Regions from separate parts of the Pseudomonas sp. LBUM1659 genome, predicted to be linked through region 1. Evidence: predicted binding sites of a transcription regulator. Region 1 holds the regulator's gene; each other region holds the start of a gene.
The links. Region 1 encodes sigma-54, which starts transcription at its own class of promoters, with help from an activator protein. Its sites were predicted from a motif close to ANTGGCATNNANNTTGCTNT; they were not measured.

Region 2: ACA048_RS21290 (flagellar basal body rod protein FlgF) is a predicted target of sigma-54. The motif match lies at 839-858, and genes of this name have one in related genera.
Region 3: ACA048_RS19835 (CmpA/NrtA family ABC transporter substrate-binding protein) is a predicted target of sigma-54. The motif match lies at 1,591-1,610, and genes of this name have one in related genera.
Region 4: ACA048_RS20145 (circularly permuted type 2 ATP-grasp protein) is a predicted target of sigma-54. The motif match lies at 1,200-1,219, and genes of this name have one in related genera.

Annotation. Positions count from the first base shown of each region.
Region 1 is NZ_CP166797.1:986,731-988,931, reverse strand. Features, by position in the region: gene lptB (LPS export ABC transporter ATP-binding protein) at 1-228, shown strand, start outside; gene ACA048_RS04335 (RNA polymerase factor sigma-54) at 412-1,905, shown strand; gene hpf (ribosome hibernation-promoting factor, HPF/YfiA family) at 1,980-2,201, shown strand, end outside.
Region 2 is NZ_CP166797.1:4,701,495-4,703,695, forward strand. Features, by position in the region: gene ACA048_RS21290 (flagellar basal body rod protein FlgF) at 44-784, opposite strand; gene ACA048_RS21295 (sigma-54-dependent transcriptional regulator) at 1,039-2,201, opposite strand, start outside.
Region 3 is NZ_CP166797.1:4,397,420-4,399,620, reverse strand. Features, by position in the region: gene ACA048_RS19840 (ANTAR domain-containing response regulator) at 1-245, opposite strand, end outside; gene ACA048_RS19835 (CmpA/NrtA family ABC transporter substrate-binding protein) at 260-1,471, opposite strand; gene ACA048_RS19830 (quinone-dependent dihydroorotate dehydrogenase) at 1,698-2,201, shown strand, end outside.
Region 4 is NZ_CP166797.1:4,465,198-4,467,398, reverse strand. Features, by position in the region: gene ACA048_RS20155 (hypothetical protein) at 69-302, shown strand; gene ACA048_RS20150 (ribonuclease E inhibitor RraB) at 516-857, shown strand; gene ACA048_RS20145 (circularly permuted type 2 ATP-grasp protein) at 1,251-2,201, shown strand, end outside.

The DNA.
Region 1 (2,201 bases):
GGCGTGGACCCGATTTCGGTCGGCGACATCAAACAGATCATCTACCATCTCAAGGCCAAGGGCATTGGCGTGCTGATCACTGACCACAACGTCCGTGAAACCCTGGATATCTGCGAAACCGCCTACATCGTCAACGATGGCCAGCTGATCGCCGAAGGCGATGCCGCCACTATCCTGGCCAACGACCTGGTTAAAGAAGTCTATCTGGGCCATGAGTTCCGCCTGTAAGCGTTGAGGTGTCTGGCTAGTCGACTGAGCGCTTATCACAGTAAAAATCAACAGGTTTTTATTGTTACAGCGCTCTAGGCAAACACTTCAGTTTCAGGCATATAATTTGCTTATGTTTGGCGCTCCGGCGCCCTGTAGTGGATGGCGCATGTGCGCCGGCGAATAAGGTGTTAAGCCCCTGCCATGAAACCATCGCTAGTCTTGAGAATGGGCCAGCAGCTGACGATGACACCGCAGCTGCAACAGGCCATCCGCCTGCTCCAATTGTCGACCCTGGACCTGCAACAGGAAATCCAGGAGGCCCTGGAGTCCAATCCGATGCTCGAACGCCAGGAAGAGGGCGACGACTTCGACAACGCCGACCCCTTGGCCGACAAAGCCGAGCTGCAACCCAACGCCGACATTCAGGAACCCTCCTACCAGGAAACCGCCCCCACGGTGGACAACCTCGAGGAAGGTGACTGGAACGAGCGCATTCCCAATGAACTGCCGGTCGATACTGCATGGGAAGACGTTTACCAGACCAGCGCCAGCAGCCTGCCGAGCAACGATGACGACGAATGGGATTTCACTACTCGCACATCGGCCGGCGAGAGCCTGCAAAGCCACCTGTTGTGGCAACTGAACCTGGCACCGATGTCCGACACCGATCGCCTGATCGCCGTGACTCTGATCGACTGCATCAACAATCAGGGCTATCTGGATGAAACTCTCGAGGAAATCCTCGAAGCCTTCGATCCGGAACTGGACATCGAACTCGACGAAATCGAAGCCGTCCTGCACCGCATCCAGCAATTCGAGCCGGCCGGTATCGGCGCTCGTAACCTGGGCGAATGCCTGCTGCTGCAATTGCGCCAATTGCCAGCCAATACGCCTTGGCTCGCCGAAGCCAAGCGCCTGGTCAGCGACTACATCGATTTGCTCGGCAGCCGCGACTACTCCCAGCTGATGCGCCGGATGAAGATCAAGGAAGATGAACTGCGCCAGGTCATCGAACTGGTCCAGAGCCTCAACCCGCGCCCCGGCTCGCAGATCGAATCCAGCGAAGCCGAATACGTCGTTCCCGACGTTATCGTGCGCAAGGACAACGAACGCTGGCTGGTGGAACTGAATCAGGAATCAGTGCCACGACTGCGGGTCAACGCCCAATACGCCGGATTTGTACGACGCGCCGACACCAGCGCCGACAACACCTTCATGCGCAATCAGTTGCAAGAAGCCCGCTGGTTCATCAAGAGCCTGCAAAGCCGTAACGAAACACTGATGAAAGTTGCCACCCAGATCGTCGAGCATCAGCGCGGCTTCCTGGAATACGGCGACGAAGCCATGAAACCACTGGTCCTGCATGACATTGCCGAAGCAGTGGGCATGCACGAATCGACGATTTCACGGGTGACCACGCAAAAATTCATGCATACCCCACGGGGTATTTATGAGCTGAAATACTTTTTTTCCAGCCACGTCAGCACCTCCGAAGGCGGTGAATGCTCGTCCACAGCGATCCGCGCGATCATCAAAAAGCTGGTTGCCGCGGAAAATCAGAAAAAGCCGTTGAGTGACAGCAAGATCGCTGGTTTACTGGAGGCACAAGGCATTCAGGTGGCTCGCCGCACCGTCGCCAAGTACCGCGAGTCCCTCGGGATCGCGCCTTCGAGCGAACGCAAGCGGTTGATGTAGAGCCACGCCACAGCGTTCCAGTGGTAGATCATTTGATCTACCGCTTTATGCACTGGCAACGAAGGAGAAGCTGTATGCAAGTCAACATCAGTGGACACCAACTGGAAGTGACCGAACCCCTGCGCGCCTACATCGGCGAAAAACTCGAACGATTAGAGCGGCATTTCGACAAGATCACCAACGTGCAGGTCACGATGACGGTCGAGAAGCTGAAGCAGAAAATCGAAGCCACCCTGCATATTCCCGGCAATGAAGTGGTCGCCAACGCGGAACATACCGATATGTACGCGGCGATC
Region 2 (2,201 bases), 2.8 Mb from region 1:
GATTCTCCTCGTGCGCCTGTTTTACGGCGCGACGTTCTGATAATTAGCTGATCTGCAAGACCCGAGCCATGGCCTGGTCATCGTCTTTGGCGGTGTTCATCATCTTGATGTGCAGCTCGAACTGCTTGGCCAGCGCCAGCACCGAGGTCATTTCTTCCACGGCATTTACGTTGCTCGACTCCAGGAACCCGGATACCAGTTTGACGCCGGAATCGGCTTGCGCCGGCTTGCCGTCCTTGGTGTGGATCGAACCATCCAGGCCTTTGGTCATGTTCTTCAGGTCAGGGTTGACCAGCTTGATGCGATCGACTTCAGCCATCACGCGCGGGCCTTCGCCCATCGCACGGATGCTGATGGTGCCGTCCTCACCCACTTCGATTTGCTGCTCGGGTGGCACGGCGATTGGTCCGCCATTGCCCATCACCGGCATACCGTTGCCAGCACGCAGCACGCCCAGGGCGTCCACGTTCAGGCTGCCGGTGCGCACATAGCTTTCAGCGCCATCGGGAGTCTGCACGGCAATCCAGCCGTTGCCTTGCACCGCGACATCGAGGTCGCGACCGGTTTCAACCAGCGAACCAGGGGAGAAGTCGGTGGCCGGGCGCTCGGTCATGGCAAACGCACGCGCCGGAAAGCTGTCACCAAACACCGGCATCGAACGGGCCTGTTCCAGGTCCTTCTGAAAACCGTTGGTGGAGATGTTTGCCAGGTTGTTGGCATGAGCCTTCTGCGCCAGTGCATTCTGGCTGGCGCCGGTCATTGCCACATAAAGGTACTTGTCCACGCTCTTTCCTCTGCATGCCGGACGTTTGCCGCCCACCGCTGTACTGCGGAGCAATAAGCAATTTGCAGACCAACTTTTTTTTGGCGGTGCCAGGCCCGGCAAACAAAGGACTTGAAGGGTTTCAGAGGGGAATGGGGGATTGTGTCAAAGTCGAAAAACCGGCGGTGTTATGCCGGTGGGTGGCAACTGTCGGCCCTTGCAGCCAACGCAAAACCCTGTGGCGAGGGGGCTTGCCCCCTCACCACAAAAGCCAATCAGCCAGGCTCTTTGCCGACTTCATATTCACGCAACTTGTTGGCAATGGTCGTATGCGAAACCCCCAACCGCTTGCCCAACTGCCGACTGCTCGGATGCTCGGAATACAACCGCTCCAGCACCGCTTTCTCAAAGCGCCCGACAATCGCATCCAGCCCACCCTCCAGCGAAAAATCGCCAAGGGGCTGACGCACACCGTAATCCGGCAGACGAATATGTTCGGCCTTGACCGTCCCGCCCTCGCACAACGAAACCGCCTGGAACAACACGTTTTCCAATTGCCGGACATTGCCCGGCCAATGGTAATGACTGAGCCGCTCCATCGCGGCCGGCGCCAGTTTCGGCAGCGGGCAACCGATCTGCCGGCTGGCCTGGTCGAGGAAGTGCTCCACCAGCGGCGTCAAACCATCGAGGCATTCACGCAGTGGCGGTATGTGCAGCGAAAGCACGTTCAAGCGGTGATACAGATCCTGGCGAAACTCGCCTCGCGCGCACAGCTCGGACAAATCCACCTGGGTTGCGCAGATCACCCGCACATCCAGATAAACCTCTTCATCACTGCCCACACGCCGGAAGCAACCGTCCTGTAGGAAGCGCAGCAATTTCACCTGCAAGCGCGGGCTCATTTCCCCCACGCCATCGAGAAACAGCGTACCGCCCGCCGTCAGCTCCAGCAGACCAAGCTTGCCTTCGGCGCGAGCGCCTTCGAAGGCGCCGGGGCCGTAACCAAACAATTCGGTCTCGGCCATCGACTCGGGCAAACCGGCGCAATTGAGCGCCATTAATGGAGATTGCCCACGAGGGCTAGCCAAGTGACAGGCGCGCGCCAACAATTCTTTGCCGGTGCCGGTTTCGCCTTCTATCAACAGCGGCGCATCCAAAGGCGCCATGCGGCGGGCTTCGCGCACTACCGCTGCCATCACTTTCGAGCTTTGAAAAATGCTGTCGAATCCGCGCAGTTCTTGCTTGCGCACGTTATAGATGCGTTCGCCCACTCGGTCAGCGCGGTGCAGCGTCAGTACCGCACCGGCCATGGCTTCGCTGTCGTCATGCTCCGATTGCAGCGGCGCGATGTCGGCCAGAAACACGTCGCCCTTGACCTTGACCCGCAGCCCGTTGATGCGTGATTTGTTGGCCCGCACCAGCTCCGGCAAATCAAAAT
Region 3 (2,201 bases), 3.1 Mb from region 1:
TCATCGGTAAACATGACGATCGGTCGTGGCTGGTCGCGGGTCACCAGCACCACTTGTTCCAACACATCGCGGCTCGGTGACTCGGTATCGATCAGGATCACGTCCGGACGCACCGTTTCGACGCGCTCGGGCAGGTCGATGGTCAGGCCCGATTCGTCGATCACCTCGAACCCGGCTTCGGTCAGGGCGGCTTTCAATCGACCGACTTTCTTCGCGGTGTCATTGATCAGCAGGATACGCAGCATTTCGCAGTCTCCTGTCAGCGCTGGGCGAATCGGTGCGAGCTGTCGCTCAGGGCGTGCAACTTGAAACTGTGGGCATAACCGGCCGGGTCGGAACCGTCCCAGACTTTGCCGTCGATCAACTGGCTGCTGCGCATGTCCTGATACTGGGCGGCGACTCCGACAGCGCTGGCGGCTTCGCGGTACAACGCCAATTGCTGGATCTGGCGGGCCACGCCGAGGTAATCCGGATCGTCGCGCAACAATCCCCAGCGCCGGAACTGGGTCATGAACCACATGCCGTCGGACAGGTAAGGCACGTTGACCTCGCCGCCGGCATGGAAGCGCAACGCGTGCGGGTCTTGCCAGCGATGGCCCAGACCGTCAGCGTAATCGCCCAGCAGGCGCGGTTCGATGCAGTCGAGGGCCGCATCGAGGTAGTCGGGCGCGCTCAACAGTTGTGCGGTGCTGCGGCGATTTTCCGTGCTTTGCTCGATAAACCGGCTGGCTTCCAGGGTCGCCATCACCAAAGCCCGCGCGGTGTTGGGGTACTGCTCGACAAAGGCACGGGTGCAGCCGAGGACTTTTTCCGGGTGATCGGGCCAGATGGTCTGGGTTGTCGCCAGGGTAAAGCCGAGATTCTGTTGCACCGCGCTGGCGGACCAAGGTTCCCCGACACAAAAACCGTCGATACGCCCGGCTTGCAGGTGCGCGACCATTTGCGGCGGCGGCACCACTACGCTGTCGACATCCTGCAATGGATGTATGCCCTGGCTCGCCAGCCAGTAATACAGCCACATGGCGTGGGTGCCGGTGGGAAATGTCTGGGCGAAGGTAAGTTTTGGGCGAGTTTGGTGCACATGGCGGTCGAGTGCTTCAGGACTGGTCACGCCCAACGCCTGCAAACCGTGGGAAAGATTGATGCTCTGGCCGTTCTGGTTCAGGCCCATCAGCACGGCCATGTCGGTCGGGGCCACACCGCCGATGCCCAGGTGAACCGCATAAATCAGGCCGTAAAGGCTGTGGGCGGCGTCGAGTTCGCCGCTGACCAGTTTGTCCCGCAGGTTGGCCCAGGACGACTGGCGCTTGAGGTTCAGGGTCAGGCCATAGGGCTGGGCGAACCCCTGGGTCGCGGCGACCACCACCGAGGCGCAATCGCTCAAGGCCATGAAACCGAGATTGATGTCGGTCTTTTCCGGGGCATCGCTGCCATTGACCCACGCCAGAGGGTTGGCTGGAACTTCAATCATCGTCAGGCACCTTGCATAAAAAAACGCCGTACCGAGCCGCTTGCCAGAGCAAGGGCCAGTGACGACGCCGTTGTCTTTCGACCCATCCCGCCATTGGCATGAGTGCTGATACCTGTGACGGTGCAAGGCATATGCCATCGTTCGTTGATTTCATCGCGCGCCTCGCCTGCAACCCGATGCCCGGCTATAATTGCCGCCACTTTTCAGCCCAGAGTCAAACCCGCCCATGTACACCCTGGCCCGTCAGATGTTGTTCAAACTTTCCCCGGAAACCTCCCACGATCTGTCCCTGGACCTGATCGGCGCGGGCGGGCGTTTGGGCCTCAACGGCTTGTTGTGCAAGGCCCCGGCGAAAATGCCGGTGTCGGTCATGGGCCTGGATTTCCCGAACCCGGTGGGTTTGGCGGCCGGTCTGGACAAGAACGGCGCGGCCATCGACGGATTCGCTCAACTGGGTTTTGGTTTTGTCGAAATCGGCACCATCACCCCGCGCCCGCAGCCGGGTAACCCGAAACCACGGATTTTCCGTCTGCCGGAAGCCGAGGCGATCATCAACCGCATGGGGTTCAACAACCTCGGCGTCGATCACCTGCTGGCCCGCGTGGCGGCGGCCAAGTACAAAGGCGTGCTGGGCATCAACATCGGCAAGAACTTCGACACCCCGGTTGAGCGCGCGGTCGACGATTACCTGATTTGCCTGGACAAGGTCTACGCCCACGCCAGCTACGTG
Region 4 (2,201 bases), 3.0 Mb from region 1:
AACGAACAGCCCGCGAAAAAGTCCAGATGCTTGTAAGCCCATCCATGGGTTTTATCGAGGAGGCACTGATGCAAAAGTGGAAGATCACTTTCGTGGATGATCACGGTGAAACAGTCGATGAAGTCTTTGAGTGCGACGAGTGCCCGGACAACGAGCAAGCTGCCAAACTCATCAAGGCCCGACTCCTTCCTGTCGCCGCCGAACTGGATCTGAACGATCTGGAAGGGCGAACTCCCGATGCGACCGCAAAAAGTCTTAAAACTCAGAACAGCATACAAATCCTCGGCATCACGCCAATCTGAACATCTCCTGTCACATTCTCATCCAGGCCTTGGCAGCGGCTCTCTCTTGAGGCTACTCTGCAATCGAGATCAGCGAACGGATCGCTAAGGTCTGGTCTTGTCAGCTACATGCTTGCTTCCCACCGGCAACGAGGTTGCCGCATCGCTCGCACCACTCGGTTGCGCGTGCCGGGAATACGGAAAGTCTATCCATCACTATGAGGGGGACGTTTCATGAGCACAGCCTATCAAGAAGACATCAGCAGCTCGGTGCTGCGCCGCATGAAAGAAGGCGGTTTCGATTTTTCAAGATTCCATCCCATCGAGTTCTACGCCATTTTTCCCGACGAGGAGCGGGCCCGCAGAGCAGCAGGTCATTACCGTGGTGAGTCCTTGAATGCGCAAATCAGTGTGCGCGACGACGGCGCATGGGCGCTCGAACTGAGCAAAGTCATGTACGCCACTTACGATGACATCGGCGATTTTGAGCAATGTTTTGAGGCCGTGGTCGAGCCTCTGGGCGGGATCATTGAAGGATGGGGCGTCAAGCAGGAGGTACGAGGGCTACTCGCATAATCTTATGAACAGTGACACTCGCTAACGGCTGACCTTCGGGTTGGCCGTTTTAGTTTATGGGGCGGCAAAACCTTTCTGGCAAAATCCTGAAACAAGAATCCGGCGCAAAAAAAACCGCCTGAGCAGGCGGCTAAAGGGAAGTTCGGACTGTTTTTCAGCGAATGCGCGGATTATCCGCACCGGCGGGCGGGCAGTGAAATCAACTCTGACTATGCTGGTGATAGGCGACGACGTCGCCTTGTAATGAAGCGGGGGCAATCAAGTTGGGGCGTTTGCTGCACAGGATTGGTGCGGTATTAACGGTGTTGATTTCCAACTGATTGATATAAAAGCGTTTATGCCGATGGCACGGGCCTTGCGAAGCCTAGATGTCCGGGTGACAAGGAGTACGGCATGATCCGCACCTATTTTGATGAAATGTACGATGCCGGCGGTCAGGTCCGCCCGCATTATCGGGAGTTTGCCCGTTGGCTGGCCGAAACGCCTGACGAGCTTTTGGCACAACGGCGACGCGAGGCCGATCTGTTGTTTCATCGCGCCGGGATTACTTTTACGCTCTATGGGGACGAGCAGGGGACAGAGCGCCTGATTCCCTTCGATACAATCCCTCGCAGCATCCCTGCCAGTGAATGGCGGGTCGTCGAGCGCGGCTGCATTCAGCGGGTCAAGGCATTGAACATGTTCCTTGCCGACCTCTATCACGAGCAGCGCATCATCAAGGCGGGCATCATTCCTGCCGAGCAAGTGCTGGCCAACGAGCAATACCAGTTGGCAATGCAAGGGCTGGATCTGCATCGGGATATCTATTCGCACATCTCTGGCGTCGATCTGGTGCGCGACGGCGACGGCACGTACTACGTGCTCGAAGACAACCTGCGTACACCCAGCGGCGTGAGCTACATGCTCGAAGATCGCAAGATGATGATGCGGCTGTTTCCCGAACTGTTCGCGGCGCAGCGCATTGCCCCCATCGATCACTATCCGAATTTGCTCCTGGATACCCTGAAAAGTTCCAGCCCGATCGACAATCCGAGCGTGGTGGTGTTAACGCCGGGTCGCTTCAACAGCGCGTTTTTCGAGCATGCCTTTTTGGCCCGAGAGATGGGCGTTGAACTGGTGGAAGGCGCGGACCTGTTCGTGCGCGATGACAAAGTGTTCATGCGCACCACAGACGGGCCGAAAGCCGTCGATGTGATCTACCGTCGCCTCGACGATGCATTCCTCGACCCGCTCGCGTTCAATCCGGATTCGATGCTGGGTGTTCCGGGCCTGCTGTCATCGTACCGCTCCGGCAACGTGGTGCTGGCGAATGCCATCGGCACCGGGGTCGCGGACGACAAGTCG